2 regions of the Priestia sp. FSL W8-0001 genome follow, and region 2 is predicted to be linked to the other one. Evidence: a T-box and tRNA genes for the amino acid it is inferred to sense, from the RefSeq annotation. Region 2 holds a T-box; the other holds one or more tRNA genes.

Region 1 (15,475 bases), 320 kb from region 2:
GAGACAATGGTTAATAAGCAGCTAATAATTGAAATGACAAGCGACGTCTTTAAGCCTACAGGCTTACGCTTTAATTCTCTCTCCAATCCGATAATAAGTCCTAATAGAGCAGATATGCCAAGTTTCAATAACATTTGATGATCCATCTAATTCACCTATTTCACTAAACTGTGTTGTTTTATATCTGTATGATAAAATCAGGACAGATATGTATAGTTAGTATAGTAAACCATTTTTAGTGTTTAGAGATGAAAAATATCATTTTTTATGAAAAATTTTGAAGTTGTTCTCGTAATTTATATTTTTGGATTTTTCCAGATGCGGTCATCGGAAATGCTTCTACGAAATAGATAGACTCAGGTATTTTAAAGTGTGAAAGTTTGTTTTTGCAATACTCTTTAATTTCAGATGCTGTTGCTTCTACACCTGGCTTTAATTTAATGCAAGCCACCACTGTTTCTCCGTAATGTTTATCGGGAACACCAATCACTTGAATATCTTCAATTTTTGGATGAAGGTATAAAAATTCTTCGATTTCGCGAGGATAGATATTTTCCCCGCCTCTAATAATCATATCTTTTAAGCGACCGGTAATTTTAATATATCCCTCATTATCAATGACGGCTAAATCACCAGTATGAAGCCACCCGTCAGAGTCAATGGCCCTGGCTGTTTCTTCAGGCATTTTGTAATATCCCTTCATGATTAAGTAGCCTTTTGCGCAAAGTTCTCCTTGAACACCTATTGGTAATACGTGTCCGTTTATCGGATCGATGATTTTGACCTGTACGTGAGGATGAGCTTTTCCAACGGTTGTTACCCTTCTTTCTAGGGAGTCGGTAGTTGTTGTTTGAGTAATAACAGGTGAGCTTTCAGTTTGTCCATAGGCAATGGTGATTTCGTTAATTCCCATGTCATTCATTACGCGTTTCATTACTTCGGTAGGACAATTCGATCCAGCCATAATTCCCGTTCGTAAACTTGATAAATCGTAATCATGGAAATTTGGAAGATTTAGTTCAGCAATAAACATAGTGGGTACGCCGTGTAAAGCAGTGCACTTTTCTTTTTCAACAGTTTCAAGTACAACGGTAGGATTGAATTCAACGATGGGCACCATGGTCGCTCCAACACATACGGATGCTAATAATCCCATAACACAACCAAAACAATGAAAGAAAGGTACAGGGATACAAAGTTTGTCTTGGTGAGATAGCTTCATTGCATTAGCTACTAAAAGAGCGTTATTTACTATATTATTGTGACTAAGCATAACGCCTTTGGGAAACCCGGTAGTGCCAGAAGTATATTGCATGTTAATTACTTCTTCAGGGTATACATTTTGTTCAGCGAGAGTTAGTGCTTCATCTGAAATGTTCATACTATATAGTAGAAATTGATTCCAATTCATTTTTTGGTTTTTATTATCGATACTAATTAGATGTTGTAGTCTCGGAAGTTTATGGACAATAGATGCAATGATTGATGAATATGAAGTCGTTTTAAAGGAATCAATATAGAAAAGGGCGGTTGTATCTGAATGATTTAAAAGATATTCTACTTCGGCTTCTTGATAACTTGTATTTACTGTAACTAGTACGGCACCAATTCGAGCAGAAGCGAGTTGAAGTAAAATCCATTCCAAGCGATTGGTAGACCAAACTGCAATATGGTCTCCTTTTTTAATTCCTAATCCTAGTAGAGCTTTTGCAACTTTTCCCGTTTCGTTATACAATTCGTTATACGTATAGTGAATATTCTCTTGAGAGTAAATAGTGGCTGGGTGATTTTTAAATGCAGTGCTTGTTTCTTTTAATAATTGGCCAATTGTTAAATTCTTTAGCATCAATCTTAGTTCCCCCCTACTTAATGATTGCGCTTTCATTTAATATTGTACCAGCACTCTCTTTATGTTTCATAAAAAAACTTCGACAACCTGTCAGAGGGAATTTGTCGAAGCATAGAGAAATTTGTTAATAGAGTAATTGATAAAAGTAAGAAGTTAAAAGTGTAAAAAACAAACTTAAGGACGATAGAAAAACGAAAGGAATTCCTTTTACCTTTCCTTCAGAGTTCATTAAGCGCAAAGATTCGAAATATGCTTGAGAAATTAAAAAGATGGACATAATAAAGGATACGTACAGAGCGATTGAAATCCATAGGTTCATGACATCAACTTCCTATCTATTCAATGTTATTACTAGAAGATATGTGAGAATGAAAAGTTCTATTCCTATAAAAGGTCAGTCATCTAGTAAAATGATTTTTTTACTATAGTTAATTTTTTAAAAAAATATCAAAAAAGCAGTTGCTATATAAATAAAATAATGATATATTATTAAATGTCGCTGAGATAACACAGCAGACACGCTGAAAAAAAGCGGAAAATTATTTTAAAAAAGTTATTGACTTCACAGTAGTAACTTGGTAATATTAAAAGGTCGCTTCCGAGCGACGTTGAACTTTGAAAACTGAACAAAGCGACAAACGTCAACGTTAATTTTTTAAACTTTTATGAGCAAGTCAAACATTTCTTCGGAGAGTTTGATCCTGGCTCAGGATGAACGCTGGCGGCGTGCCTAATACATGCAAGTCGAGCGAACTGATTAGAAGCTTGCTTCTATGACGTTAGCGGCGGACGGGTGAGTAACACGTGGGCAACCTGCCTGTAAGACTGGGATAACTCCGGGAAACCGGAGCTAATACCGGATAACATTTTCTCTTGCATAAGAGAAAATTGAAAGATGGTTTCGGCTATCACTTACAGATGGGCCCGCGGTGCATTAGCTAGTTGGTGAGGTAACGGCTCACCAAGGCAACGATGCATAGCCGACCTGAGAGGGTGATCGGCCACACTGGGACTGAGACACGGCCCAGACTCCTACGGGAGGCAGCAGTAGGGAATCTTCCGCAATGGACGAAAGTCTGACGGAGCAACGCCGCGTGAGTGATGAAGGCTTTCGGGTCGTAAAACTCTGTTGTTAGGGAAGAACAAGTACAAGAGTAACTGCTTGTACCTTGACGGTACCTAACCAGAAAGCCACGGCTAACTACGTGCCAGCAGCCGCGGTAATACGTAGGTGGCAAGCGTTATCCGGAATTATTGGGCGTAAAGCGCGCGCAGGCGGTTTCTTAAGTCTGATGTGAAAGCCCACGGCTCAACCGTGGAGGGTCATTGGAAACTGGGGAACTTGAGTGCAGAAGAGAAAAGCGGAATTCCACGTGTAGCGGTGAAATGCGTAGAGATGTGGAGGAACACCAGTGGCGAAGGCGGCTTTTTGGTCTGTAACTGACGCTGAGGCGCGAAAGCGTGGGGAGCAAACAGGATTAGATACCCTGGTAGTCCACGCCGTAAACGATGAGTGCTAAGTGTTAGAGGGTTTCCGCCCTTTAGTGCTGCAGCTAACGCATTAAGCACTCCGCCTGGGGAGTACGGTCGCAAGACTGAAACTCAAAGGAATTGACGGGGGCCCGCACAAGCGGTGGAGCATGTGGTTTAATTCGAAGCAACGCGAAGAACCTTACCAGGTCTTGACATCCTCTGACAACTCTAGAGATAGAGCGTTCCCCTTCGGGGGACAGAGTGACAGGTGGTGCATGGTTGTCGTCAGCTCGTGTCGTGAGATGTTGGGTTAAGTCCCGCAACGAGCGCAACCCTTGATCTTAGTTGCCAGCATTTAGTTGGGCACTCTAAGGTGACTGCCGGTGACAAACCGGAGGAAGGTGGGGATGACGTCAAATCATCATGCCCCTTATGACCTGGGCTACACACGTGCTACAATGGATGGTACAAAGGGCTGCAAGACCGCGAGGTCAAGCCAATCCCATAAAACCATTCTCAGTTCGGATTGTAGGCTGCAACTCGCCTACATGAAGCTGGAATCGCTAGTAATCGCGGATCAGCATGCCGCGGTGAATACGTTCCCGGGCCTTGTACACACCGCCCGTCACACCACGAGAGTTTGTAACACCCGAAGTCGGTGGGGTAACCTTTATGGAGCCAGCCGCCTAAGGTGGGACAGATGATTGGGGTGAAGTCGTAACAAGGTAGCCGTATCGGAAGGTGCGGCTGGATCACCTCCTTTCTAAGGATTTTTACATGAAAAGCGAAGGCGATTGTTTAGTCATGAAAAGCGTTGGAGCTTTTGACAGGGAAACCGTTATTTGGTTTCGTTGACAAAAGTGAAACGATCGAATGACTAGGAGCCGTAGCTAGACAAGACGTACGTTTTGAAGCTTTGTTCAGTTTTGAGAGTTCAATCTCTCATTTAATAGAAAGTACATCACTTTCTTCTTATCTAATAAGAAGAATTTTGAGTGCGATTGTTCTTTGAAAACTAGATAACAGTAATAGCTGAGGAAAAGTGAAACTTTTCTTTAATCAAACCAATAAATAACGCAACGCAAGTTGCACCATTTATTCGCTAATGGTTAAGTTAGAAAGGGCGCACGGTGAATGCCTTGGCACTAGGAGCCGATGAAGGACGGGACTAACACCGATATGCTTCGGGGAGCTGTAAGTAAGCTTTGATCCGGAGATTTCCGAATGGGGAAACCCACTGTTCGTAATGGAGCAGTATCTTTATCTGAATACATAGGATATTGAAGGCAGACCCGGGGAACTGAAACATCTAAGTACCCGGAGGAAGAGAAAGCAAATGCGATTTCCTGAGTAGCGGCGAGCGAAACGGAATTAGCCCAAACCAAGAGGCTTGCCTCTTGGGGTTGTAGGACACTCTATACGGAGTTACAAAGGAACGAGGTAAATGAAGAGGTCTGGAAAGGCCCGTCAAAGAAGGTAACAACCCTGTAGTTGAAACTTCGTTCCCTCTTGAGTGGATCCTGAGTACGGCGGAACACGTGAAATTCCGTCGGAAGCTGGGAGGACCATCTCCCAAGGCTAAATACTCCCTAGTGACCGATAGTGAACCAGTACCGTGAGGGAAAGGTGAAAAGCACCCCGGAAGGGGAGTGAAAGAGAACCTGAAACCGTGTGCCTACAAGTAGTCAGAGCCCGTTAATGGGTGATGGCGTGCCTTTTGTAGAATGAACCGGCGAGTTACGATCCCATGCAAGGTTAAGTTGAAGAGACGGAGCCGTAGCGAAAGCGAGTCTGAATAGGGCGTTTAGTATGTGGTTGTAGACCCGAAACCAGGTGATCTACCCATGTCCAGGGTGAAGTTCAGGTAACACTGAATGGAGGCCCGAACCCACGCACGTTGAAAAGTGCGGGGATGAGGTGTGGGTAGCGGAGAAATTCCAATCGAACCTGGAGATAGCTGGTTCTCTCCGAAATAGCTTTAGGGCTAGCCTCACGTTGTGAGAGTCTTGGAGGTAGAGCACTGATTGGACTAGGGGCCCCCAACGGGTTACCGAATTCAGTCAAACTCCGAATGCCAAAGACTTATCCGTGGGAGTCAGACTGCGAGTGATAAGATCCGTAGTCAAAAGGGAAACAGCCCAGACCACCAGCTAAGGTCCCCAAGTATACGTTAAGTGGAAAAGGATGTGGAGTTGCTTAGACAACCAGGATGTTGGCTTAGAAGCAGCCACCATTTAAAGAGTGCGTAATAGCTCACTGGTCGAGTGACTCTGCGCCGAAAATGTACCGGGGCTAAACGTATCACCGAAGCTGTGGATTGACATCTTAGATGTCAGTGGTAGGAGAGCGTTCTAAGTGCTGCGAAGCTAGACCGTAAGGACTGGTGGAGCGCTTAGAAGTGAGAATGCCGGTATGAGTAGCGAAAGACAAGTGAGAATCTTGTCCACCGAATGCCTAAGGTTTCCTGAGGAAGGCTCGTCCGCTCAGGGTTAGTCGGGACCTAAGCCGAGGCTGAAAAGCGTAGGCGATGGCCAACAGGTTGATATTCCTGTACCACCTCCCCGCCGTTTGAGTAATGGGGGGACGCAGGAGGATAGAGTAAGCGCGCTGCTGGATATGCGCGTTCAAGCAGTTAGGCTGATGAGTAGGCAAATCCGCTCATCATAAGGCTGAGCTGTGATGACGAGGGAAATATAGTACCGAAGTTCTTGATTCCACACTGCCAAGAAAAGCCTCTAGCGAGGCGGGAGGTGCCCGTACCGCAAACCGACACAGGTAGGCGAGGAGAGAATCCTAAGGTGATCGAGAGAACTCTCGTTAAGGAACTCGGCAAAATGACCCCGTAACTTCGGGAGAAGGGGTGCTCTGGTAGGGTGTATAGCCCGAGAGAGCCGCAGTGAATAGGCCCAGGCGACTGTTTAGCAAAAACACAGGTCTCTGCGAAGCCGCAAGGCGAAGTATAGGGGCTGACGCCTGCCCGGTGCTGGAAGGTTAAGAGGAGGGGTTATCCTTTGGGAGAAGCTCTGAATCGAAGCCCCAGTAAACGGCGGCCGTAACTATAACGGTCCTAAGGTAGCGAAATTCCTTGTCGGGTAAGTTCCGACCCGCACGAAAGGCGTAACGATCTGGGCACTGTCTCAACGAGAGACTCGGTGAAATTATAGTACCTGTGAAGATGCAGGTTACCCGCGACAGGACGGAAAGACCCCGTGGAGCTTTACTGTAGCCTGATATTGAATTTTGGTACAGCTTGTACAGGATAGGTAGGAGCCTGAGAAGCCGGAGCGCTAGCTTCGGTGGAGGCGTCGGTGGGATACTACCCTGGTTGTATTGAAATTCTAACCCGCAGCCCTGATCGGGCTGGGAGACAGTGTCAGGTGGGCAGTTTGACTGGGGCGGTCGCCTCCTAAAGAGTAACGGAGGCGCCCAAAGGTTCCCTCAGAATGGTTGGAAATCATTCGTAGAGTGTAAAGGCACAAGGGAGCTTGACTGCGAGACCTACAAGTCGAGCAGGGACGAAAGTCGGGCTTAGTGATCCGGTGGTTCCGCATGGAAGGGCCATCGCTCAACGGATAAAAGCTACCCCGGGGATAACAGGCTTATCTCCCCCAAGAGTCCACATCGACGGGGAGGTTTGGCACCTCGATGTCGGCTCATCGCATCCTGGGGCTGTAGTCGGTCCCAAGGGTTGGGCTGTTCGCCCATTAAAGCGGTACGCGAGCTGGGTTCAGAACGTCGTGAGACAGTTCGGTCCCTATCCGTCGTGGGCGTAGGAAATTTGAGAGGAGCTGTCCTTAGTACGAGAGGACCGGGATGGACACACCGCTGGTGTACCAGTTGTCTTGCCAAAGGCATCGCTGGGTAGCTATGTGTGGACGGGATAAGTGCTGAAAGCATCTAAGCATGAAGCCCCCCTCAAGATGAGATTTCCCATAGCGCAAGCTAGTAAGATCCCTGAAAGATGATCAGGTTGATAGGTCAGAGGTGGAAGCACGGCGACGTGTGTAGCTGACTGATACTAATCGATCGAGGACTTAACCAAATTAGAAAAGCGAAGGCGACTAATTAGGAGCTGTAGCTAGACAGTAAACTTAGTACTCAGCGAAATGTTATCTAGTTTTGAGAGAACAAGATAAAAAAGTCTTGCTTTTTTTCAAAGAAGTTGTATAATATAATATGTCTGGTGGCGATAGCAGAGAGGTCACACCCGTTCCCATGCCGAACACGGAAGTTAAGTTCTCTAGCGCCGATGGTAGTTGGGACTTTGTCCCTGTGAGAGTAGGACGTTGCCAGGCTGTTATATCAATGGAGGATTAGCTCAGCTGGGAGAGCACCTGCCTTACAAGCAGGGGGTCGGCGGTTCGATCCCGTCATCCTCCACCATGAATATGTTGCCGGTGTAGCTCAACTGGTAGAGCAACTGACTTGTAATCAGTAGGTTGGGGGTTCAAGTCCTCTTGCCGGCACCACTTTCGAGCCATTAGCTCAGTTGGTAGAGCATCTGACTTTTAATCAGAGGGTCGAAGGTTCGAGTCCTTCATGGCTCACCATTTTAAATACACACATGCGGGTGTGGCGGAATTGGCAGACGCGCTAGACTTAGGATCTAGTGTCTTTACGACGTGGGGGTTCAAGTCCCTTCACCCGCACCATTTAATTTCATAATGCGCGGAAGTAGTTCAGTGGTAGAACACCACCTTGCCAAGGTGGGGGTCGCGAGTTCGAACCTCGTCTTCCGCTCCACAAATAAGTCCTGCCGGGGTGGTGGAATTGGCAGACACACAGGACTTAAAATCCTGCGGTAGGTGACTACCGTGCCGGTTCAAGTCCGGCCCTCGGCACCATTTTAATAAGCGCCCGTAGCTCAATTGGATAGAGCGTTTGACTACGGATCAAAAGGTTAGGGGTTCGACTCCTCTCGGGCGCGCCATAAACGGGAAGTAGCTCAGCTTGGTAGAGCACTTGGTTTGGGACCAAGGGGTCGCAGGTTCGAATCCTGTCTTCCCGACCATTTCTGGGGCCTTAGCTCAGCTGGGAGAGCGCCTGCCTTGCACGCAGGAGGTCAGCGGTTCGATCCCGCTAGGCTCCACCAATTTAATACATTTATGATAATATGGCGGTGTAGCTCAGCTGGCTAGAGCGTACGGTTCATACCCGTGAGGTCGGGGGTTCGATCCCCTCCGCCGCTACCATATATAATATACGGAGGAATACCCAAGTCCGGCTGAAGGGATCGGTCTTGAAAACCGACAGGGGTGTTAAAGCCCGCGGGGGTTCGAATCCCTCTTCCTCCGCCATTATATTATTATCAAATTATCGCGGGGTGGAGCAGTCTGGTAGCTCGTCGGGCTCATAACCCGAAGGTCGCAGGTTCAAATCCTGTCCCCGCAACCAAAGTGGTCCCGTGGTGTAGCGGTTAACATGCCTGCCTGTCACGCAGGAGATCGCGGGTTCGATTCCCGTCGGGACCGCCATTATAAAAAGGCTCGGTAGCTCAGTTGGTAGAGCAAAGGACTGAAAATCCTTGTGTCGGCGGTTCGATTCCGTCCCGAGCCACCATCTATATGGCGATTGTGGCGAAGTGGTTAACGCATCGGATTGTGGTTCCGACATTCGTGGGTTCGATTCCCATCAGTCGCCCCATATAATTAAGCGGGTGTAGTTTAATGGTAAAACCTCAGCCTTCCAAGCTGATGTCGTGAGTTCGATTCTCATCACCCGCTCCATAATGGGCCTATAGCTCAGCTGGTTAGAGCGCACGCCTGATAAGCGTGAGGTCGGTGGTTCGAGTCCACTTAGGCCCACCATTTATTATTCCACAGTAGCTCAGTGGTAGAGCAATCGGCTGTTAACCGATCGGTCGTAGGTTCGAGTCCTACCTGTGGAGCCATTATATTGGGGAAGTACTCAAGAGGCTGAAGAGGCGCCCCTGCTAAGGGTGTAGGTCGCGTAAGCGGCGCGAGGGTTCAAATCCCTCCTTCTCCGCCAGTCAATTTTAATAATGGCCCGTTGGTCAAGTGGTTAAGACACCGCCCTTTCACGGCGGTAACACGGGTTCGAATCCCGTACGGGTCATATCTAAAAAGGTTTGCATTTATGCAAACCTTTTTTATTTATTTGAAAACCGTCTAATAAATAGATGGTTTTTTTATTTTCGTAAAAATATTCAGAAAAGAAGGAAAAAACAGCTGCTTTATGGAATGTAAATTAGATAATAGAAATGATAGAAGAAAGGTTTATTTACTAGGTTAATTGTTATCAAGGAGGGGTATTTTTGAATTCGACTGTTCAACCTACTGATTTTGACATCCATCTTTATCACGAAGGAAATTTATTTCATAGTTATAAGCTTTTTGGGGCACATAAGTTAACAATAAACAGCACAGAGGGAGTACGTTTTTCTGTCTGGGCTCCTAATGCTTCTGCAGTAAGTATTGTGGGTGATTTTAATGAATGGAACGGTTTGAATCACCGGCTAGAGCGATTAAATTCTGAAGGGATATGGACAATATTCATTCCGTATCTTGAAGAGAATATGATTTATAAATATGAAATTACAACTCGTGATGGAACAAAACTACTAAAAGCTGATCCTTATGCTTTTCATAGTGAAGTAAGACCCGATACTGCTTCTAAAATTTATTATTTAGAAGGGTACAAGTGGGGAGATCAGTATTGGAAACGTAAGAAGAAACAACAAACTATTTATGAAAAGCCTATGTGTATTTACGAATTACATGCTGGTTCATGGAAAGTTCATGAGGATGGTGAACTATATACGTATCGTGAGTTAGCTGAAGAGTTAATTCCTTATGTAATAGAACAAGGGTTTACTCATATCGAACTATTACCTCTAGTTGAGCATCCGCTCGATAAATCTTGGGGGTACCAAGGAACTGGTTATTTTTCTGCAACCAGTCGATACGGTTCACCACATGATTTAATGTATTTTATTGACCAGTGTCATCAAAGCAGCATAGGTGTTCTTTTAGATTGGGTTCCAGGGCATTTTTGTAAAGATGCGCATGGATTATATATGTTTGATGGTTCACCCACGTATGAATATAAGAACGAATTAGATCGCGAAAACTATACATGGGGCACGGCTAATTTTGACTTAGGTAAACCGGAAGTACAAAGTTTCTTAATATCAAATGCACTTTTTTGGTTAGAATACTTTCACATTGATGGTTTTAGAGTCGATGCTGTTGCTAATATGTTATATTGGCCAAATTCTCATGAATTGGTTGAGAATCAATATGCTGTTCAATTCTTAAGAAAGCTGAATGAGGCGGTTTTTGCTTATGATTCGACTATCTTAATGATGGCTGAAGATTCAACGGATTGGCCATTAGTTACGGCTCCCACATATGACGGTGGGCTAGGTTTTAATTATAAATGGAACATGGGCTGGATGAACGATGTTTTAACTTATATGGAAGCCGACATTCATCAAAGAGCAAATCTTCATGAAAAAATGACTTTCTCTTTAATGTATGCCTTTAATGAAAACTTTATTTTACCATTCTCTCATGATGAAGTAGTTCATGGAAAGAAATCATTGTTAAATAAAATGCCTGGAGACTATTGGAGGAAATTTGCACAGCTTCGGTTATTATACGGTTATTTTATTGCTCATCCTGGCAAAAAATTGCTATTTATGGGCGGAGAATTTGGTCAGTTTGATGAGTGGAAAGACGCAAGTGATTTAGATTGGCAGCTATATGACTTTGATATGCACCAAAGTTTAAATAGCTATTTCAAAGAACTTCTTAAGATTTATAAACGAAGTAAACCACTTTATGAATTAGATCATCAAGAAGAGGGTTTCTCTTGGATTGATGTGAATAATCGAGAACAAAAAATCTTTTCATTTATTCGAACATCAACAAATAGTCAAGATAAGCTTGTTGTGGTATGTAACTTCTCAGATGTTCCATATCATGCATATAAAGTAGGTGTTCCTCTAAACACAGAATATGTTGAGGTCATCAATAGTGATCATGTTGATTTTGGAGGTTCTGGAGTTGTTAACCCAAAACCTTTAAAAGTAATCGAAGAAGGATTTCATGGTCTACCATTTCATATTGAAATGGATGTACCACCCTTTGGGATTAGCATCATGAGAACAAAGAAAAAACGGGGGGAGAGAAGAAACAATGTTAAAAAAGAAGTGCGTAGCGATGTTGTTGGCAGGAGGAAAAGGTAGTCGATTAAGTTCGCTTACAAAAAATTTAGCAAAGCCAGCTGTTCCATTTGGTGGGAAGTATCGAATTATTGATTTTGCGCTAAGCAATTGCTCCAACTCTGGGATTGAAACAGTTGGAATTTTAACGCAGTACCAGCCTTTACTCTTACACTCTTACATTGGTATTGGAAGCGCTTGGGACTTAGATAGAAGAAACGGAGGCGTTACTGTATTACCTCCTTATTCAGAGTCATCAGGGGTAAAGTGGTATAAAGGAACTGCTAGCGCTATTTATGAAAACCTAAACTACCTATGCCAGTATGAGCCTGAGTATGTGTTAATTTTATCAGGAGACCATATTTACAAAATGAATTATGAAAGTATGCTAGATTATCATATTGAAAAAGAAGCAGATGTATCTATCTCAGTAATTGAAGTTCCTTGGGATGAAGCAAGTAGGTTTGGAATTTTAAATACAAATGAAGCCTTAGAAGTTCAAGAATTTGATGAAAAGCCACAGTATCCAAAAAATAACTTGGCATCTATGGGTATTTATATTTTTAAATGGAATATTCTTAAAGAATATTTAGAAATGGATGCACGTAACCCTTATTCTAGTCATGACTTCGGAAAAGATGTCATTCCGCTATTGTTAGAAGAGAAAAAGCGTTTAATGGCATATCCATTTAAAGGATATTGGAAGGATGTAGGAACGGTTAAGAGTCTATGGGAAGCAAATATGGATTTATTAGATGAAAGTGATGAGCTCAATTTATTTGACTCTTCGTGGAAGGTCTATTCCGTAAATCCGAGTCAACCCCCTCAATACATTGCTCCAACAGCATGCGTCGTAGAATCATTAGTCAATGAAGGCTGCGTAGTTGAAGGTAGTATTGAACGTTCCGTGTTATTTCCAGGTGTACAAATTGGTAGTGGTTCAGAAATAAAGCGAAGCGTTGTGATGCCATCAGCAAAGGTTGGCGTAAACGTATATATTGAAAATGCTATTATTCCGTCAGACGTAATTATTCCAGATGGAACAATTATTAAGCCAACCAAGGGAAAAGAAGAAGTTATTTTAGTGACGAATGAACTGTTAGAGTCCATTTCATAACGCATTTAATTAACAGAGAGGATGAACTACATTGAATAATCAAATGCTAGGCATTATTGATGCTTGCACAACTACGAGCTCCTTACAACTATTAACTTTTTATCGTTCAATTGCGGCTGTTCCATTTGCAGGACGCTACCGATTAATTGATTTTATGCTATCAAACATGGTTAATTCTGGTGTGCAAAGCGTAGCTATATTTCCGAAAAATCGCTATCGTGCTCTTACCGACCATATTGGTTCAGGCAAGGAGTGGGATTTAGACCGAAAAAGAGATGGTCTATTCATTTTTCCACCTGTAAAAAACGATTTAAAATTAGAAGACCCATCGCTAATTGCTCAATTCCGCTATCATATTGATTATTTCCTTCGAAGTAAACAAGATTACGTTATTATTGCAAACAGCTATACCATTTGTACCATTGATTTTAACCAAGTATTAAAGCGTCATGTAGCTCAAGGTGCAGTTGTAACGTCAGTAGTGAACGGTAATACACCTCTAAATATATACATTATTAATAAAAAAGCGTTACTTGATATCCTACAAAATGAAACCCAAGACTTTGATACGATTACAGAGCTCGTACACTATCTTTCTTCGTCCTCGAAAGTGATCACGTATGAGCAAAATGGGTACCTTTCTCAAGTAGATTCGCTAGAAGCCTATTATAAAGCTAGTATGGATATTTTATCTGCAGAAACGTGGAAGCAGCTATTTTTAAGAACTCGTCCAGTCTATACAAAAACAAAAGATGAACCTCCAACACGCTATGCAAAAACAGCTGTCGTGAAAAATTCAATGATTGCTAACGGTTGCGTTATTGAAGGGCATGTGGAAAATAGTATTATTTTCCGAGGAGTAAAGATAGGAAAAGGTGCAGTTGTTAAAAATAGTATCGTGATGCAAAAAGGAGCTATTCTTGAGAATAGTGTATTAAACTATGTTGTTTTAGATAAAGATGTAAAAATAGGTAGTCATGAAGAGTTGAATGGTGAACCTAATCTACCAAGAGTATTAGCAAAAGGAACAGTTCAAGGAGCGTTGATGAATTCGTGAATGTATTATTTGCAGTGTCAGAATGTGTACCCTTTATTAAAACAGGGGGATTAGCAGACGTAGCTGGTGCTTTGCCTAAAGAATTGAAGCAGTTGGGTACTAACGTGTCCGTGATTATGCCTAAGTATAGCTTGATTTCTGAGAAGTACAGTGAGCAGATGACTCTAGAAAAAGTGATCTACGTCCAAGTTGGCTGGAGAAGACAATATTGTGGGATTTATACGCTAGAAATGAATGGTACTCAGTACATTTTTATCGATAATGAATACTATTTTAAAAGAGATAGTCTGTACGGTCATTATGATGATGCGGAGCGCTTTGCTTTTTTCTCCAAAGCGGTACTAGAGGCTATTCCAACTCTAGTAAATGAGCCGGATATTATTCATTGTCATGACTGGCATACGGCCATGATTCCGTTTCTATTAAGAGCACAATATAGTATGTATGACCATATTGAGACAGTATTCACCATTCATAACTTACAATTTCAGGGTATCTTTCCAAAGCAGAATTTATATGAGCTATTAAACTTAAATGAGTATCATTTTACGTCCAACCAGTTAGAGTTTTATGGCAATTTAAATTTTATGAAAGGCGGCATTGTCTCTGCGGATAAAATTACGACAGTGAGCCCAACTTATCGAAATGAAATCCAAATGCCTTATTATGGTGAAAAGTTAGATGGGTTACTAAGACAACGAGACCAGGATTTGATAGGGATTGTAAATGGTATTGATGACCAAGCCTATAATCCGGAAAATGATGAATTAATTGCATTTAACTACTCAGCTCAAGATTTAGCAGGTAAGTATAAGAATAAAGAAGATTTACAAGCATACCTTGGATTAGATGTGAGAAATGATGTTCCACTTGTTTCAATGGTCACGCGATTAACAAAGCAAAAAGGGTTAGATCTTGTAAAGCATGTTTTTCATGAAATAATTCGTTTAGATGCGCAGGTTGTTATACTGGGAACAGGTGAAGCAGAATTTGAATCATTTTTTAAAGAGATGGAATCTCAGTATCCCAATCAGGTAAAAGCAATTATTGGTTTTAATGAAGCGCTAGCGCATAAAGTGTATGCAGGATCAGATTTATTTTTAATGCCTTCAAAGTTTGAGCCATGTGGATTAGGTCAATTAATTGCGTTACGCTATGGTGCAATACCCATCGTTAGAGAAACAGGTGGGCTAAACGATACGGTCCTTTCGTATAATGAGTATACCTACGAAGGAAACGGATTTACTTTTGCAAACTATAACGCTCACGATATGCTTTACACAATTGAAAGGGCAATTTCCTTTTACAATGATAAGGACGTATGGGAGAAATTAATGCGAGACGCTATGAGTCAAGATTATAGCTGGGCGCAATCGGCATTTAAATACAATCAACTATATGCGAACTTAACATCTATTTCATCTTGAAAGGGTGATAAGCTTGTTCTCTAATAAAGAAAGCTTTCAAAAAGTATTTTTAAAAAAGTTAGAAATGACTTATGGGAAAAGCTTCAAAGAATCGACGGTACAAGATCAATACCATACGTTAGGAAATATGGTGAGAGAGTATATTAGTAGTGATTGGATTGCTACTAATGAGGCTCAGAGATCAAATCACTCAAAACAAGTGTATTATCTATCGATTGAATTTCTATTAGGCAGGCTATTAGGACAAAACTTACTTAATCTTGGAATAAAAGAAGTAGTTGAAGAAGGGTTAAAGGATTTAAATATTTCACTAGAAGAGATTGAGGAAATTGAAGCAGATGCTGGGTTAGGGAATGGTGGATTGGGC
Region 2 (15,475 bases):
GCCTATAAAAGCAAGTGAAAAGACATGTCCTCATTAGGATAGACAGTAAAGATTTAAATTATTTGAAAAATAAACCATAAAAAAAGTTGGTAGCTCTCGCCACCAACTTTTTTATTCGCCTTCTTCTTCGTCAAGGAATGTGTTAACCATTTCCTCAACCATATCCCATTCTTCTTCTGTCTCGATTGGTTGAAGTTCACCATCTTCACCATTTTCGCTTGGTGTGAAAGCAGACGCATGAATTTCAATTTCTTCATCGTCATTTTCATCTGCACCAATTGGATAATAAATTACATAAGATTTACCATATTCTTCAGAATCAAATGTGAATAAAATCTCACATAATTGCTCGTTACCACTTTCGTCTACGATTGTAATTTTTCCTTCTTCTGTCATGTTCGACACCTCATTTTCCAGCTAGTTACTAGCAATTTTATGGCAAGTTGAAAGCCCTAGCTTCTTATCAAATTAGACTCTTTTTATCGAGGATAACCGTGCAGAAGCTAAGCTACAATCAACTTTATTGTTTGCTGTCTAAGTATCCTTGAAGAATCATAACAGCCGCCATCTTATCAATGACTTTTTTACGCTTTTTACGACTAACATCAGCTGAAAGTAAAACACGCTCTGCAGCCATTGTCGATAAGCGTTCATCCCACATCATCGTTTCGATGTTTAGATCCTTCTTTAGTTCCTCTGCAAATTGAAGACAAGCTTCACCGCGAGGACCAATTGTGCCATTCATATTTTTTGGTAGGCCAACAATGACTTTTTCAACTGAATATTCATCAATTAATTGCTGTAATCGAGGATAAGACTCCTTCATTTGCTCATCGGCAATTTTAATCGTCTCAATCCCTTGGGCTGTCCAGCCCATTTCATCGCTTACAGCTACGCCAATTGTCTTCGTGCCAACATCTAATCCTAATACGCGCATTTATGAATCCTTTCGATGCTGTTGTAAATAAGATTTCACAAGTTCTTCAATGAGCTCGTCTCTCTCTAATTGGCGAATTGTGTTTCGCGCATCATTATGACGAGGAATGTAAGCAGGATCTCCTGATAGCAAATATCCAACGATTTGGTTAATCGGGTTATATCCTTTTTCTTTCAATGCCTCATAAACCGTAAATAAAACCTCATGGACGCTTGTTTCAGCTGGCTCATCTTGAAAATTGAATTGCATTGTTTTATCAAATGAACTCATTTTCCCACCTCACTCGTTTAATTTGTGAGCACATTATGAATCATGTTAAGTCTTACTTCTATTGTACACCAAGAAAGAGGAGAATTAAACGGATTTAACCCATTCTTCTACAATCTTCAATGCATTTTCAATTTGGTTCGGATCTTTTCCACCTGCTTGAGCCATATCTGGACGACCACCGCCGCCACCGCCACAAATTGTTGCCACTTCTTTTACAATCTTACCTGCATGATGACCGTTTGCAATTAAATCTTTTGTCACTCCTGCAACGATATTTACTTTTTCACCTTGAGGTGCAGCTAGTACAATAACTGCTGAGCCAAGCTTTTGCTTTAAGTCATCTACCATTGAACGAAGGTTGTTCATATCCGTTGCGTTTACTTTTTCTGCTAAGACGCTCACACCGTTTACGTCTTTCACGCGGTCGATTAGATTGCCTGCCTCAATATTCCCTAGCTTCGTTGCTAATGACTCATTTTCACGATGAAGTTGGCGAATTTCTTCTAGTAAGCCTTCCACACGACCAACAAGATCTCGAGGGTTCGCTTTTGCTTTTGCTGCTGCTTCTTTTAACAGTGTTACTTGGTCATTCATCAACTGATAAGCTGCTTTTCCAGTTACGGCTTCAATACGGCGTGTTCCAGCTCCAATTCCTGATTCTGATACAATCTTAAATAAGCCGATTTCAGACGTATTAGCAACGTGGCAACCACCACAAAGCTCTAAGCTATAGCTTCCAACCTGAACAACGCGAACGATATCGCCATACTTCTCACCAAACAGCGCCATTGCACCCATTGCTTTTGCTTCATCAATTGCTTTATTTTCAATATTTACGGAAATGTTTTCCCAAATTTTTTCGTTTACAATCGTTTCAATCTTTTCAATTTCTTCCGCTGTTATTTGTCCAAAATGAGAGAAATCAAAACGTAAGCGATCTGGAGTTACTAATGAACCAGCTTGGTTAACATGCATTCCTAACGTATCTTTTAATGCTTGGTGAAGCAGGTGAGTTGCCGTATGGTTTTTCACGATTGCATCACGCTTTTTCCCGTTAATTGTCGCTGTGTAAGTTTCGCCCTTTACAAGCTCTCCGCTTCTTACTTCTACAGTGTGCACGTTCTGGCCATTCGGTGCCTTTTGCACATCTTTAACTGCTGCAACAGATGTGGCATTTGAGATTTCACCTTGGTCAGCAATTTGTCCACCGCTCTCAGCATAGAATGGCGTTTGCTTTAAAATAACCTGTGCTTCTTGACCTTCCGTTACTTTATCAACAAGTTCTCCATGTAAGATAATAGCTTCAATGAACGTTTCCACTTCGTCTTTATCGTAGCCGACAAACTCACTTTCAACTGTTAACTCGCCTAATACCCCACCTTGAACTTGCATAGAGCTAGAATCTTGGCGAGCTGCTCTTGCACGCTCACGTTGACCTTCCATCTCGCTTTCAAATCCGTCATGATCTATTTTCATCTTTTCATCTTCTGCATATTCTTCCGTTAACTCAACTGGGAAGCCATATGTATCATATAATCGGAATACATCTTCACCAGAAATTGTATCACTGCCTTGGTCTTTTGCTTTTTTAATCATTGTTGCTAAAATAGCAAGACCCTCGTTTAACGTTTCGTGAAAACGCTCTTCCTCGTTTTTCACAACGCGCTGAATGAAGTCTGTTTTGTCTTTCACTTCTGGGTAGAAATCAACCATAATCTCACCCACAACAGGTACTAGCTCGTACATAAACGGACGATTGATGCCTAGTTTTTTTGCATAGCGTACAGCACGACGTAATAAACGGCGCAGTACATATCCACGACCTTCATTGGATGGAAGAGCTCCGTCTCCAACAGCAAATGTCACCGTACGAATATGGTCAGCAATTACTTTAAATGCAACGTCTTTTTCATCTTCTGTGCGGTATTTAGCACCTGAGATGTTTTCAGTTGCTTCAATAATTGGCATGAATAAGTCTGTATCAAAGTTTGTCGGTACATCTTGAATAACCGACACCATACGCTCTAGTCCCATTCCTGTATCAATGTTCTTCTTTGGTAGTGGTGTATAGGTATGATCAGGGTTATGGTTAAATTGAGAAAATACTAAATTCCAGATTTCTAAATAGCGCTCGTTTTCTCCACCAGGGTATAGCTCAGGGTCAGTTAAGTCGTTTCCATAAGCTTCACCACGGTCATAAAAAATCTCTGTATTCGGTCCACTTGGCCCTTCACCAATATCCCAGAAGTTACCTTCTAAACGAATAATGCGCTCTTTTGGAACTCCAATTTTTTCGTTCCAAAGCTTGAATGCTTCTTCATCTTCTGGGTGAATAGTGACAGATAATTTTTCAGGATCAAAGCCAATCCATTTATCGCTCGTTAAGAACTCCCAAGCCCAGTCGATTGCTTCTTCTTTAAAATATTCACCGATTGAAAAGTTACCTAACATTTCAAAGAACGTATGGTGACGCGCTGTTTTACCAACGTTTTCAATATCATTTGTACGAATTGATTTTTGAGCATTACAAATACGTGGGTTTTGTGGAATAACGCGTCCGTCAAAGTATTTCTTTAGCGTCGCAACACCACTGTTAATCCATAAAAGAGATGGATCTTCATGAGGTACAAGAGAAGCGCTCGGCTCTACATCATGACCTTTTTCTTTAAAGAAATCTAAGTACATTTGACGCACTTGTGCAGATGTTAACTTTTTCATGATTGGTTCCTCCTTTAGAACTCTTCATTATTTATAGACAAAAACATAATGACCTAAAAGCAGCTTGCTTCATTACGCACAATACAATAGGGAGTTTTAGAAATTTGCACACAAAAAAACTCTCATCCCAAAAAGCAGGGACGAGAGTTTAGCTCGCGGTACCACCCTGATTATGAACATGTTAGAATGTTCATCACCTTCATCGCATTAACGCTGCTAAAACGGCAGGGTTTTCCTGCACTCAGGACTAGCATTCAGCTATTCTTTGTATCGCACCTCTTTCAGCCTTGGAAGTGCTTCTCTTATATACCAGTGTACAGCTTACTTGGTTCCTTCATTGTATTGTTTACTATGTAACGTTTTCTATGGCGATATTATGACAAATTCGGGTTGCTTTGTCAATGTTTCAAGGTATGCCCTCGCACATGTAAAATCGAAATTTTTACAATAGCTAAAATAGGAACAGCAATAATTAGCCCAAACACCCCTCCAAATTCTCCCCCAAGCAAAAGCGCTAAGATAATAAAAAGAGGGTGGATATGCAAGCTTTTCCCTACGATTAGAGGAGATAGAATATTCCCTTCTAGAAATTGAAGTACAAAGATAATGACGACAACAATTAATACGAGCTTCACAGAAACTGTCATGGAGAGAATTGCCGCTGGTACTGCTCCAATAATGGGACCGAAATACGGAATAATATTCGTAATGCCTATGATTATCCCAAGCAAAAGCGCATACGGTACGTTAAAAAACCAAAATGTAGTCGTAGCAATAGCGCCTATGATGAGACAAACAAAAAACTGTCCTCTAAGGTAGCTTCCCAATGACAAGTTTACATCATGTAAAAAATGCTTCCCTTCTTCATGCCATTTCTTTGGCACAATATATGCGACAGCTTTTCGAACAAGGCCGAAGTCTTTTAGCAAGTAAAACACAATAAACGGAATAATAATGAGAATTAAAAATGAATTGACAATGGACTTAACCCCCTCCATCACTCGCAATAACCATGTGTTAACAGTTTGCTCTAAATCAACGATACTCTGCTCAATTTTTTCATGAACTCCGTTTGGTAGTGTTGAGGTACGATCATGAATTTCATGCACCCATCCCTTATACATCTCCGTAAGCTCAGGCAGCTGTTCATTTAATTCTTTTAGCTGAATAACGAAAAGAGGAAACCCTTTATAAATACCATAACCTATTCCACCAAAGAAAATGAGATAAATTAGTAAAATGGCAAGAGGTCGTGGAACACCTTTTTCATGCGTTTTCTCTACAATTGGATGAAGTAAATATGTAATAAAGGCAGCAATAAAAAAAGGCAGCATTGCTTTAAAAAACATCTCAAGAAATGGTAGCCAAACAAACTTTATTTTAAATAAAAGTAAAATACAAAGCAGTGCTAGCAAAAAAATCCCCAAACGATAAAACCATTTAATCGGTACCTCTTTCACAATAAACTCCTCCTCATCTTTATTTTTCAACAAAGAAAAGAGTTTATTCATGATGTTTTTTTAGATAACTTCCCATGAGAAAAAGCCCTTGCTAAGCAAGAGCTTTTTTGTAAAGAGACCAACAATGATTTTAGTGCATTGCTTTCATAACACGCTTGCGCATTTTTTTCATATTGCGCTTTGTGAACATCTCTCGGTCACCTGCCATTTTGAACGCATATGCCCCTAGACCAAAAGCAACTACTGACGGAATAATTCGATTCATCGCAAAGCCCCCCTAAATGAGTTAAAAATTCATTGTACGCTCATCCTCTGAAAACAAATCATCCAATGAGCTTAACGTGCCATCCTCTTCTACTTGGTGGGTATTAATTTGTCCTTTTGAAATCGTCATCTCAATAAAACAATTCCAGCAATAATATTGATTAACCCCAATTTTACCAACATCAATACTTTTACAGTTTGGACACTTTAACAAAGTGAACACCTCTTTTATACGTTCGTTTATAAAACGTATTCTGTCCACTTTTTACCATGTCCATACCTAAACACCAGGCTAGGAGGAGGGAATTAAGCAATGCTTAATTCTTTTGTAGGTTGCGATATCTTACATAAAATCATACGGCGTAAGGTTTTCCATGCCAATATTTGCATCTTTCATAAATGGCACCTCAGGATCTTCTAACTCATCAACTAATTGCTCTTTGAGAAGGGCTTGTAGATTGGTCTGTCGAATGCTGTCTTCGTTACGATTTACGCCAATTTGAAACGCTTCTTCTTCACCACATAAGATCAAGAACTGCTTGCTCCGCGTAACGGCAGTATAAAGCAGGTTCCGTCGGAGCATGCGATAATAACTTTTCACAATAGGCAACACCACAATCGGAAACTCGCTTCCTTGTGATTTATGAATAGAGCAGCAGTACGCATGCGTAATCTGATTAAAGTCTTGTTTCGTATAGGTTACTTCATTTCCTTCGAATGAAATAACAAGCATATCCTGCTTTTCCGTGTTTTCCTTTGCGAAAAAAACAGACACAATCTCACCCATATCTCCATTAAAAACATTACTATCAGGTTGATTTACAAGCTGAAGTACCTTATCGCCTACACGATATGTTACATCTCCGTGCTTTAACTCTCTCCGCTGTTGAGAGGCTGGATTAAATAATTCTTGCAGTACTTCATTCATTTTATCAATCCCCGCCGGACCTTTATACATTGGAGCCAGCACTTGAATATCTTTAGCCGTATAGCCTTTTTTTACAGCATTGCCGCACACTTGTTTGACAACATCTGTAATTTGCGCTCCGTAACAACGAATAAAGGAACGATCGCCTTGCTGATTAGTCAAATCGGATGGAAGACGTCCTTTTTTAATTTCATGAGCCAAATCAATGATAGATGAGCCTTCTTCTTGGCGATATACATCTGTTAATCGTACGGTAGGAACAGCTTCAGAATGTAATAAATCTTTCAACACCTGACCAGGACCAACTGAAGGTAATTGATCTTCATCACCTACAAGCACTACTTGGATGCTAGCTGGAAGTGATTTAAAGAGCTGGTGAGCAAGCCATAAATCTACCATAGAGACCTCGTCCACAATCAGTAACTTACCATTGATTGGATTTTCTTCATTGTGGTCAAACCCTTCTTGTCCATTCCACTTTAAAAGTCTGTGGATTGTCACCGCTGGCAGTCCAGTAGCCTCGCTCATCCGTTTAGCAGCTCGACCTGTAGGAGCGACAAGCAGCACTGGAAATCCTTCGTCTTTTTTATAATCCCCTGGATTTAGCGAACAGCCATGAAGCTCTGCATAAAGTTCAACAATTCCCTTTATAACTGTTGTTTTACCGGTACCTGGTCCTCCTGTAAGCAAAAGCATTGGGGATAAAAGCGCTTTTTGAATTCCTTCTCTTTGCGAAGGTGCATACTGCACGCCTAGACGCTCTTCTAACTCCCCTAGAGCTAGAAGAAATTCTGATTCAGGAAATTGCTCTTCATACTCTGTTTGAGCCATTAGCTTACCAATCGCTTTAACGACTCCTTTTTCAGCATAAAAAAGCGGTGGGAAGTACATTTTATCGTCATCAATAATAATTTTTTTCTCTTCTTTTAGTGCATCAATCTCTCGTATAATATCCATTTCTGATAACGGTTCTTGACGACTTTTTTGTAACAGCTCTCCCGTTTTCTGATACAATTGCTCTGCTTTCACGTAGACGTGTCCCATTTGATTGCATTCATGCTCGATAACGTATAAAATTCCAGCTCGAAGCCGGTTAGGATGGTTGGTTGCTAACCCTAGCTTCCTTCCTAATTCATCCGCTCGGTTAAAGCCGATTCCTTGAACATCTTCAACAAGCTGATAGGGGTTTGTTTGAATCACTTCTAGCGCCTCTTGTTTATAAGCTTGGAAAATTTTCATGGAAAGCTGCGGACCAAATCCCAAATCTGTCAGCTTAACCATTACTTCTTCTAACCCCTGGTGCTCTCGCAGCTGAACGATTAGCTTTTCTGCTTTATCAGCAGATAGCCTAGACACCTTTTTCAATACCGCAGGGTCTTGTAGCATTCGATAAATTGCACGTTCACCAAGTGCTTCTACAATATTTTCTGCGGTTTTTTTACCAATACCGTTAAAGAGATCACTTGATAAGTACTGAATGACCCCTTGTTTTGACTGGGGAAGCTCTTTTTTAAATTGCTCTACTTGAAACTGAAGGCCAAATTTCGGATGCTCTTTAAAGTTTCCAATAAAAGTGTAAAGTTCATCTTCGTTCAAACGGGGGAAATATCCCGTAACAATCGCTTCTTTATCGTCCATGGATACATTTGTTTCTTTTATTCTAATTCTTGTTACGTTATACAAATTTTCTTCATTATGAAAGACCGTGACAATTGCCGTGCCTTTTATGTACGTTTTTTCTTCATCGGGTTGTAAAGGGTTTAGAACTTCCTCACTCATACTATTCCCCCATTTTTACATTCACTTCTTAGTGTTCCATCATTGAAAGAACATTTTTACCATTTGCTGCCATATGATGATCTGGCTGGATTTGTAGCGCTTGATCAAACATTGAGATAGCCTTATCCTTATCATCTTTCATCGCATAAGCTACTCCTAAATTGTAGTAAGCATCAGCATGCTCCTCGTCTTCTTGGACAACGCGCAGTAACTCCTCTACCGCTTCATCTACCATTTCTAGCTGAGCTAAACAAAGTCCAAGCTGAAATCTTGCTTCTGTATCGTGTTCATTAAGCTCTACTGCTCGTTTTAAATATGGTAGAGCATACGTTATTTGTTCTAAATGAAATAGTGTTAAACCGAGCATAAAATGCACATCTGACGAATTTAAGCCCTTTTTAATAGCTAGATCAAAATAATGCTTCGCTTGTTCTAACTGTTCAAGGTTAAAATATACGTTGCCAGCACCGTAGTAAGCCGTTGCTGTTTCCTCATCAATTTCAATGGCACGTTCATAAAATTTTAGCGCACGATCTGTTTCGCTAACCGCGGCTAAAAGGTTACCAAAGTTCACGTATACAACCGGGTCTTTGGGATTTTCTTCGATTGCTTCTGAAAATGTTTTTGCTGCTTCTTCAAATTTTCCATCTTGCATATATTGAATACCTAATTGATTTTTATCTGTCATTTTTCACTCCACCGTTGTTTTTTATTAGTTTATCCGATTACTAGTAGTATATCATAACAAAACCCCCGCTCTACAGAGCCGAGGTTTTGTTAAAAAGCCCTTGGATTCGTATTATACGTACCAAAGCTGCTCTTCATCTTTATATACATTATCAATTGTAGCTCCACCTAGACACTCTTCACCGTTATAGAATACGACAGCTTGTCCTGGCGTTACGGCACGAACTGGGTTCTTAAAAAGAACTTTAACCGTATTTTCATCTAGCTTCTCAACTGTTACTTCATTATCTTCTTGGCGGTAACGGAATTTAGCTGTGCAAGAAAGCGGTTCGTTCCATTCACGATCGCTTACCCAGCTAACGTTAGTTGCCGTAATAGAAGTTGAGTATAACAGCTCATTATGAAATCCTTGGTCGACATAAAGAACGTTTTTCTCTAGATCTTTACCAACAGCAAACCAAGGTTCTCCGCTTCCACCAATTCCAAGTCCGTGACGTTGGCCGATTGTATAATACATCAGGCCGTCATGGTTTCCTTTTACTTCACCATCTAACGTTTGCATAAGACCAGGCTGAGCTGGAAGGTACTGACTTAAAAACTGTTTAAAATTACGTTCTCCAATAAAACAAATGCCTGTGCTATCTTTCTTAGTAGCTGTCGCAAGTCCCGCTTCTTTCGCAATCTCACGCACTTTGGATTTTTCAATTCCTCCAAGTGGGAACATAACTTTTGATAGCTGTTCTTGACCAAGCTGGTTTAAGAAATACGTTTGGTCTTTATTATTGTCTACTCCTCGAAGCATTTTGTACTCGCCATCACGATACGCCACTTGCGCGTAGTGCCCTGTTGCTAAATAGTCTGCACCAAGCGTCATCGCATGTTCTAAAAATGCTTTAAATTTAATTTCTTTATTACACATAACATCAGGATTTGGCGTACGCCCTGCTTTGTACTCATCAAGGAAATACGTAAATACTTTATCCCAATATTGTTTTTCAAAGTTGACTGCATAGTAAGGTATACCGATTTGATTACATACGCGAATGACGTCATTGTAATCTTCTGTTGCTGTACATACGCCATTTTCATCCGTATCATCCCAGTTTTTCATGAAGATTCCAACTACATCATAACCTTGTTGTTTTAATAACAGAGCAGCGACTGAAGAGTCTACTCCTCCACTCATTCCAACAACAACACGCGTATCTTTTGGTGCTTTCGTCAACTTAGTCACCTCCAATAAACGTGTTCTTTTATTTTGCCAATCGCTTTACGATTGTTGCTGTTTTACGAGCTAATTCTTCTATTTGCTCCATTGTATTACCCAACCCAAAACTGAAGCGAATTGATGAAGTAATACGGTTAGAGTCCTTGCCAAACATGGCAACAAGTACGTGAGACGGATCTACAGCTCCTGCTGTACAAGCTGATCCGCTTGATGCAGCAATACCTGCTAAATCCAAATTCACAAGCATAGATTCAACGTTTACACCTTTGAAAGAAAGATTTAGTATATGTGGTAAAGAATACTCGACATTTCCGTTTATATCAAACGATACTTGCTCTTCTTCCAATACCTGTATCATTCGTTCTTTAAACTGCTTATATTGAGCTGCACGTTCTTTTAATGATTCTTGCGCAATGCGAACAGCTTGTTCAAATCCGACAATGCTTGCCATGTTCTCTGTACCTGCTCTGCGCTTTCTCTCTTGCTCTCCTCCAAATAAAAGTGGCGAAAGCGTAACGTGTGGAGCAGCATATAAAAAGCCAATCCCTTTTGGTCCGTTAACTTTATGAGAAGAAACGGAGAGAAGATCGACACCTAATTGTTGCACATTTAATGAAATTAATCCATAAACTTGCACTGCATCCGTATGGAAATAAGCACCATATTCTTTTAACAAGGCACCAATTTCTGAAATTGGCTGGATTGTGCCAACCTCATTGTTGCCGTACATAACTGAAACTAAAATCGTTCTATCCGTTAAGGACCTCTTAATATCTTCAACCGACACACGTCCAGTTTCATCAACCGGTAGATACGTCACTTCAAAACCTTGTTCTTCTAGAAACTGACAAGTATGCAACACAGCATGATGCTCAATAGATGTCGTAATAATATGATTGCCACGATGTTTATTCGCAAGCGCAACACCAATCAGCGCCATGTTGTCTGCTTCCGTTCCACCGCTCGTGAAGATAATGTCATTTTCACGTGCTCCAATACTGCTGGCAATTGTTTGACGCGCTTCATCCAAATATCTGCGACTTTCTCGTCCGTAGTGATGAATGCTTGACGGATTCCCAAAATGCTCATGCATAAACGTCGTCATTTTTTCAACAACTGCTGGGTGTACAGGAGACGTTGCTGCATGGTCTACATAAATACGCTCCAACTAAAAACTCCTCCTAACTCAACCAATTAAATATAAAACATATATGATTCTTCTTCATCACCTGAATGATTCGCTAAATCTTCAAGCGTTGTGCTATCTAACACTTCTTTAACTGCATCACGAATGCGAATCCACAGCTCTCTTTTAGCTGGCTCTTCGTCTTCCAATCCTTCTACTGGACTAATTGGTCCTTCCAGTACCGAAATAATGTCTCCTGCTGTAATATTGGTAGGTTCATGTGCTAAAATATAGCCACCGTACGCACCTCTGACGCTTTTTACAAGACCTGCATTACGAAGAGGCGAAATTAATTGCTCAAGATAATGTTCCGATAAGTCATGGTTTTGAGCGATTGTTTTTAATGAAATGGGACCTTCACCAAAGCGTTTTGCCAGTGCAATCATAATTGTTAAACCGTAGCGTCCTTTTGTCGAGATTTTCATTTTCTCCACTCCTTCTCATATCCATAAGGTGTTTATAATAGGTCGTTCATTATTCATTATTTCAAATTTAAATAGTCTATTTAAAAACGTTATACTGTTGACATTATATCATACTATCCCTATGAGAGAAATTTCAACACTTTTTTAGATATGATACAGTAAAATCAAACTATATATTTAATTCTAAAAGGAGGTCACTGCATGAATAATAACCCGCTTGCATTTCGCATGCGTCCTAAAGATATCAATGAAATTATTGGACAGCAGCATCTTGTTGGAAAAGACAAAATGATTTATCGAATGGTCAAAGCCAACCACCTAAGCTCAATGATTCTATACGGTCCGCCCGGTGTAGGGAAAACATCTATTGCTACAGCTATTGCTAAAACAACCAAAACAGCTTTTCGACAGCTAAATGCGGTTGTGAATAATAAAAAAGATATGGAAATTGTCGCCGAGGAAGCAAAAATGTCCGGGAAAGTAATTTTACTACTAGACGAAGTACATCGACTAGATAAAGGAAAACAAGACTTTTTACTTCCTTATCTAGAAAACGGACTCATTACGTTAATTGGTGCTACAACAAGCAACCCTTATCACGCTATTAACCCCGCAATTCGAAGCCGGTGTCAAATCTTTGAACTAAAATCGTTAGAGCCAGATGATATTGAACAAGCGCTGAACCGAGCACTGCATGATAAAGAACGCGGATATGGAAATCAAAATGTTCAGGTTGATCGTGATGCAATGCTTCATTTTACAACAAGCTGTAACGGTGATGTTCGTTCCGCGCTAAATGCCCTTGAGCTTGCTATTTTATCTACGGATGAAAATGAGGAAGGCGTCATCCATATCACGCTTGACATTGCCGAGCAGTGCTTGCAACAAAAATACTTTTCACACGATAAAGATGGAGATGCTCATTACGACGTACTTTCAGCATTTCAAAAATCCATTCGTGGAAGCGACGTAAACGCTGCGCTTCATTATTTAGGGAGACTGATTGAAGCTGGTGATTTAGTGAGTATTAACAGACGACTTTTAGTCATTGCGTACGAAGATGTTGGACTAGCAAGCCCTCAAGCCGGTGCAAGAACACTGTCTGCCATTGAATCAGCTGAGAGGCTAGGCTTTCCAGAAGCTCGTATACCATTAGCCAACGCTGTTATTGAACTTTGTTTATCTCCAAAGTCCAACTCAGCTTACAAAGCGCTTGACGCTGCTATTGCTGATATTAAAAAAGGTTTATCCGGGGACGTCCCAAACCATTTAAAAGACGGTCATTATAAAGGAGCAGCTAAGCTAGGGAGAGCACAGAATTATCAATACCCTCACGACTTTGAAAACGGCTGGGTTAAACAGCAATACCTTCCTGATAAAATAAAGAATAAACGCTATTATGAGCCAAAGAGAACAGGAAAATTCGAACAAGCATTGGCACAGGTTTATAAAAATTTATCTCCATGAAAAAAGCCCCAAAGAGGCAGTGCCTTAAAAAAGATAAAGGTAAACTTTATTTTTTAAGGCACTGCCTACTGGGGCTTTTTATTACTTATCGTCGCCAACACGCTTAATTGTTACGTCTGCTAGCAGTTCATTAATGACGTGTCCAGCCATGATTAAACCTGCAACAGAGGGAACAAATGCATTTGATGATGGTGGCATTTTGGCTTTGCGAATTTCCGCTGCATCGTTTCCTACTTCTTTACGGATTTCTTCACGAATGACGATTGGTCTTTCATCAGAAAAGACAACGTTAATTCCTTTGCGAACTCCTTCTTTACGAAGTCGCGTACGCACGACTTTCGCAATTGGGTCCGTATGAGTTTTTGAAATATCAGCAATTTTAAAGCGCGTTGGATCCATTTTATTAGCAGCGCCCATGCTTGAGATTATCGGGATATTTCGCTTTAAACACTCTTTCATTAAATGAATTTTATACGAAATAGTATCAGAAGCATCAACCACAAAATCAGGTTCATAGCTAAAAAACTGCTCATATGTTTCTTCTGTATAAAACATTTTTAACGAGATGACTTCACACTCAGGATTAATATCAAGAATTCGATCGCGCATTAAATCTGCCTTAGGTTTACCTACTGTTGATAATAAAGCATGAATTTGACGATTTACGTTTGTGATATCCACATCGTCTTTATCAACCAAAATTAATCGTCCAACACCTGAACGAGCAAGCGCCTCTGCCGAAAACGAACCAACGCCTCCAATTCCTAAAATAGCTACTGTACTCCCTTTTAAAGTTGCTAAGCCATCTTTCCCAATCGCTAGTTCATTACGTGAAAATTGATGCAACATTGTTTCAACACTCCGCCTTTCTATTTCAACACTTTTTAGTAGTGTATACTTTTCAAGTTTTTCTATCATCGCAAATGCTTGCATAATGATTTTATACGAATTAGACTATAACACACTTTTCTTCAAAAGCAAGCATGTCTATCGGTTTACGTATTAAAACTCATAAAAAAACCTTCTCTATACGACAGAGAAGGTTTTTATGTAGGCTAGTCCCAATAATGCCGTCTTAATGCTTTCGTTTTGAACCCGCTCTCGGCAGGTGGGTACTCTGTTTTACACACTGTAAGTCCTTAGAAAAGGCATGTACGCTGTATAAAAACTCCGAGTTCCCAAGCAACAAATTGTTCGGTCAAAACTGTTGTAAAGACGAACATATCAGGACTCTATTGTTCTTGAAAGTATCTTATCACAGAAGATTTTGTTTTGCAATATTATGCTTCTGTTTTTGCTTTTCGAATATCTAGATTTAGTTCCTCAAGCTGAGCTTCGCTTACTTCACCCGGTGCGTTTGTTAGTAGACAGCTTGCACTTGCTGTTTTCGGGAATGCAATCGTATCACGAAGGTTCGTACGTCCAGCAAGCAGCATAACAAGACGATCAAGTCCTAATGCAATTCCACCGTGAGGAGGTGTACCGTATTCAAATGCTTCAAGTAAGAAACCAAATTGTTCATGCGCTTCTTCAAGCGTAAAGCCAAGCGTTTTAAACATTTGTTCTTGAATGTCACGCTCATAAATACGCAGTGATCCACCACCAAGCTCATAGCCGTTTAGAACAAGATCATACGCTTGAGCGCGAACGGCACCTGGATTCGTTTCTAACTGTGGTAAGTCTTCACGAACCGGCATTGTAAACGGATGGTGAGCTGCATAGTAACGACCTTCTTCTTCATCATGCTCAAGAAGTGGCCAATCTGTTACCCACAGGAAGTTAAATAGTGACTCATCAATTAGGCCAAGCTCTTTAGCCAGCTTTAATCGGAGCGCACCTAATGCATCTGCCACTACTGATTTTTTATCTGCAACAAATAATAATAAATCGCCTTCTTCAACCTGTAGCGTGCTCATAAACTGCGCTTGTTCTTCTTCGTTAAAGAATTTACTAATTGGTCCTTTCAGTCCTTCAGCTTCAACTTTTAGCCATGCAAGACCTTTCGCACCGTAAATCTTCACAAAATCTGTTAACGCATCGATATCTTTACGAGAATAATTCCCCGCAGCTCCTTTAACGTTAATTGCTTTAACTTGCCCACCGCTTTCTACCGCGGCACTGAACAC

The links. A T-box is a leader RNA that pairs with one kind of tRNA and senses whether it is charged. The one in region 2 lies ahead of alaS (alanine--tRNA ligase), so its partner is inferred to be a tRNA-Ala.
Region 1: it has a tRNA-Ala gene. The T-box ahead of alaS (alanine--tRNA ligase) is inferred to sense a tRNA for this amino acid. The anticodon was not compared.

The regions. Positions count from the first base shown of each region.
Region 1 is NZ_JBBPAL010000001.1:3,603,795-3,619,269, reverse strand. It holds gene MKZ18_RS19065 (MgtC/SapB family protein) at 1-146, opposite strand, end outside; gene MKZ18_RS19060 (AMP-binding protein) at 266-1,846, opposite strand; rRNA gene MKZ18_RS19055 (16S ribosomal RNA) at 2,533-4,085, shown strand; rRNA gene MKZ18_RS19050 (23S ribosomal RNA) at 4,430-7,364, shown strand; rRNA gene rrf (5S ribosomal RNA) at 7,502-7,617, shown strand; tRNA gene MKZ18_RS19040 (tRNA-Val) at 7,630-7,705, shown strand; tRNA gene MKZ18_RS19035 (tRNA-Thr) at 7,716-7,791, shown strand; tRNA gene MKZ18_RS19030 (tRNA-Lys) at 7,797-7,872, shown strand; tRNA gene MKZ18_RS19025 (tRNA-Leu) at 7,889-7,974, shown strand; tRNA gene MKZ18_RS19020 (tRNA-Gly) at 7,991-8,065, shown strand; tRNA gene MKZ18_RS19015 (tRNA-Leu) at 8,078-8,166, shown strand; tRNA gene MKZ18_RS19010 (tRNA-Arg) at 8,176-8,252, shown strand; tRNA gene MKZ18_RS19005 (tRNA-Pro) at 8,257-8,333, shown strand; tRNA gene MKZ18_RS19000 (tRNA-Ala) at 8,339-8,414, shown strand; tRNA gene MKZ18_RS18995 (tRNA-Met) at 8,438-8,514, shown strand; tRNA gene MKZ18_RS18990 (tRNA-Ser) at 8,527-8,619, shown strand; tRNA gene MKZ18_RS18985 (tRNA-Met) at 8,640-8,716, shown strand; tRNA gene MKZ18_RS18980 (tRNA-Asp) at 8,721-8,796, shown strand; tRNA gene MKZ18_RS18975 (tRNA-Phe) at 8,806-8,881, shown strand; tRNA gene MKZ18_RS18970 (tRNA-His) at 8,890-8,965, shown strand; tRNA gene MKZ18_RS18965 (tRNA-Gly) at 8,975-9,048, shown strand; tRNA gene MKZ18_RS18960 (tRNA-Ile) at 9,053-9,129, shown strand; tRNA gene MKZ18_RS18955 (tRNA-Asn) at 9,138-9,212, shown strand; tRNA gene MKZ18_RS18950 (tRNA-Ser) at 9,220-9,310, shown strand; tRNA gene MKZ18_RS18945 (tRNA-Glu) at 9,326-9,397, shown strand; gene glgB (1,4-alpha-glucan branching enzyme) at 9,597-11,531, shown strand; gene MKZ18_RS18935 (glucose-1-phosphate adenylyltransferase) at 11,482-12,624, shown strand; gene MKZ18_RS18930 (sugar phosphate nucleotidyltransferase) at 12,656-13,681, shown strand; gene glgA (glycogen synthase GlgA) at 13,678-15,108, shown strand; gene MKZ18_RS18920 (glycogen/starch/alpha-glucan phosphorylase) at 15,122-15,475, shown strand, end outside.
Region 2 is NZ_JBBPAL010000001.1:3,284,864-3,300,338, forward strand. It holds gene MKZ18_RS17420 (DUF1292 domain-containing protein) at 112-405, opposite strand; gene ruvX (Holliday junction resolvase RuvX) at 521-937, opposite strand; gene MKZ18_RS17430 (IreB family regulatory phosphoprotein) at 938-1,207, opposite strand; gene alaS (alanine--tRNA ligase) at 1,292-3,925, opposite strand; T-box leader at 4,059-4,272, opposite strand; gene MKZ18_RS17440 (AI-2E family transporter) at 4,324-5,388, opposite strand; gene MKZ18_RS17445 (YrzQ family protein) at 5,516-5,650, opposite strand; gene MKZ18_RS17450 (hypothetical protein) at 5,672-5,863, opposite strand; gene recD2 (SF1B family DNA helicase RecD2) at 5,993-8,356, opposite strand; gene MKZ18_RS17460 (tetratricopeptide repeat protein) at 8,385-9,044, opposite strand; gene mnmA (tRNA 2-thiouridine(34) synthase MnmA) at 9,156-10,268, opposite strand; gene MKZ18_RS17470 (cysteine desulfurase family protein) at 10,297-11,439, opposite strand; gene cymR (cysteine metabolism transcriptional regulator CymR) at 11,466-11,882, opposite strand; gene MKZ18_RS17480 (replication-associated recombination protein A) at 12,084-13,349, shown strand; gene MKZ18_RS17485 (tRNA threonylcarbamoyladenosine dehydratase) at 13,431-14,198, opposite strand; RNA gene ssrS (6S RNA) at 14,404-14,583, opposite strand; gene aspS (aspartate--tRNA ligase) at 14,630-15,475, opposite strand, start outside.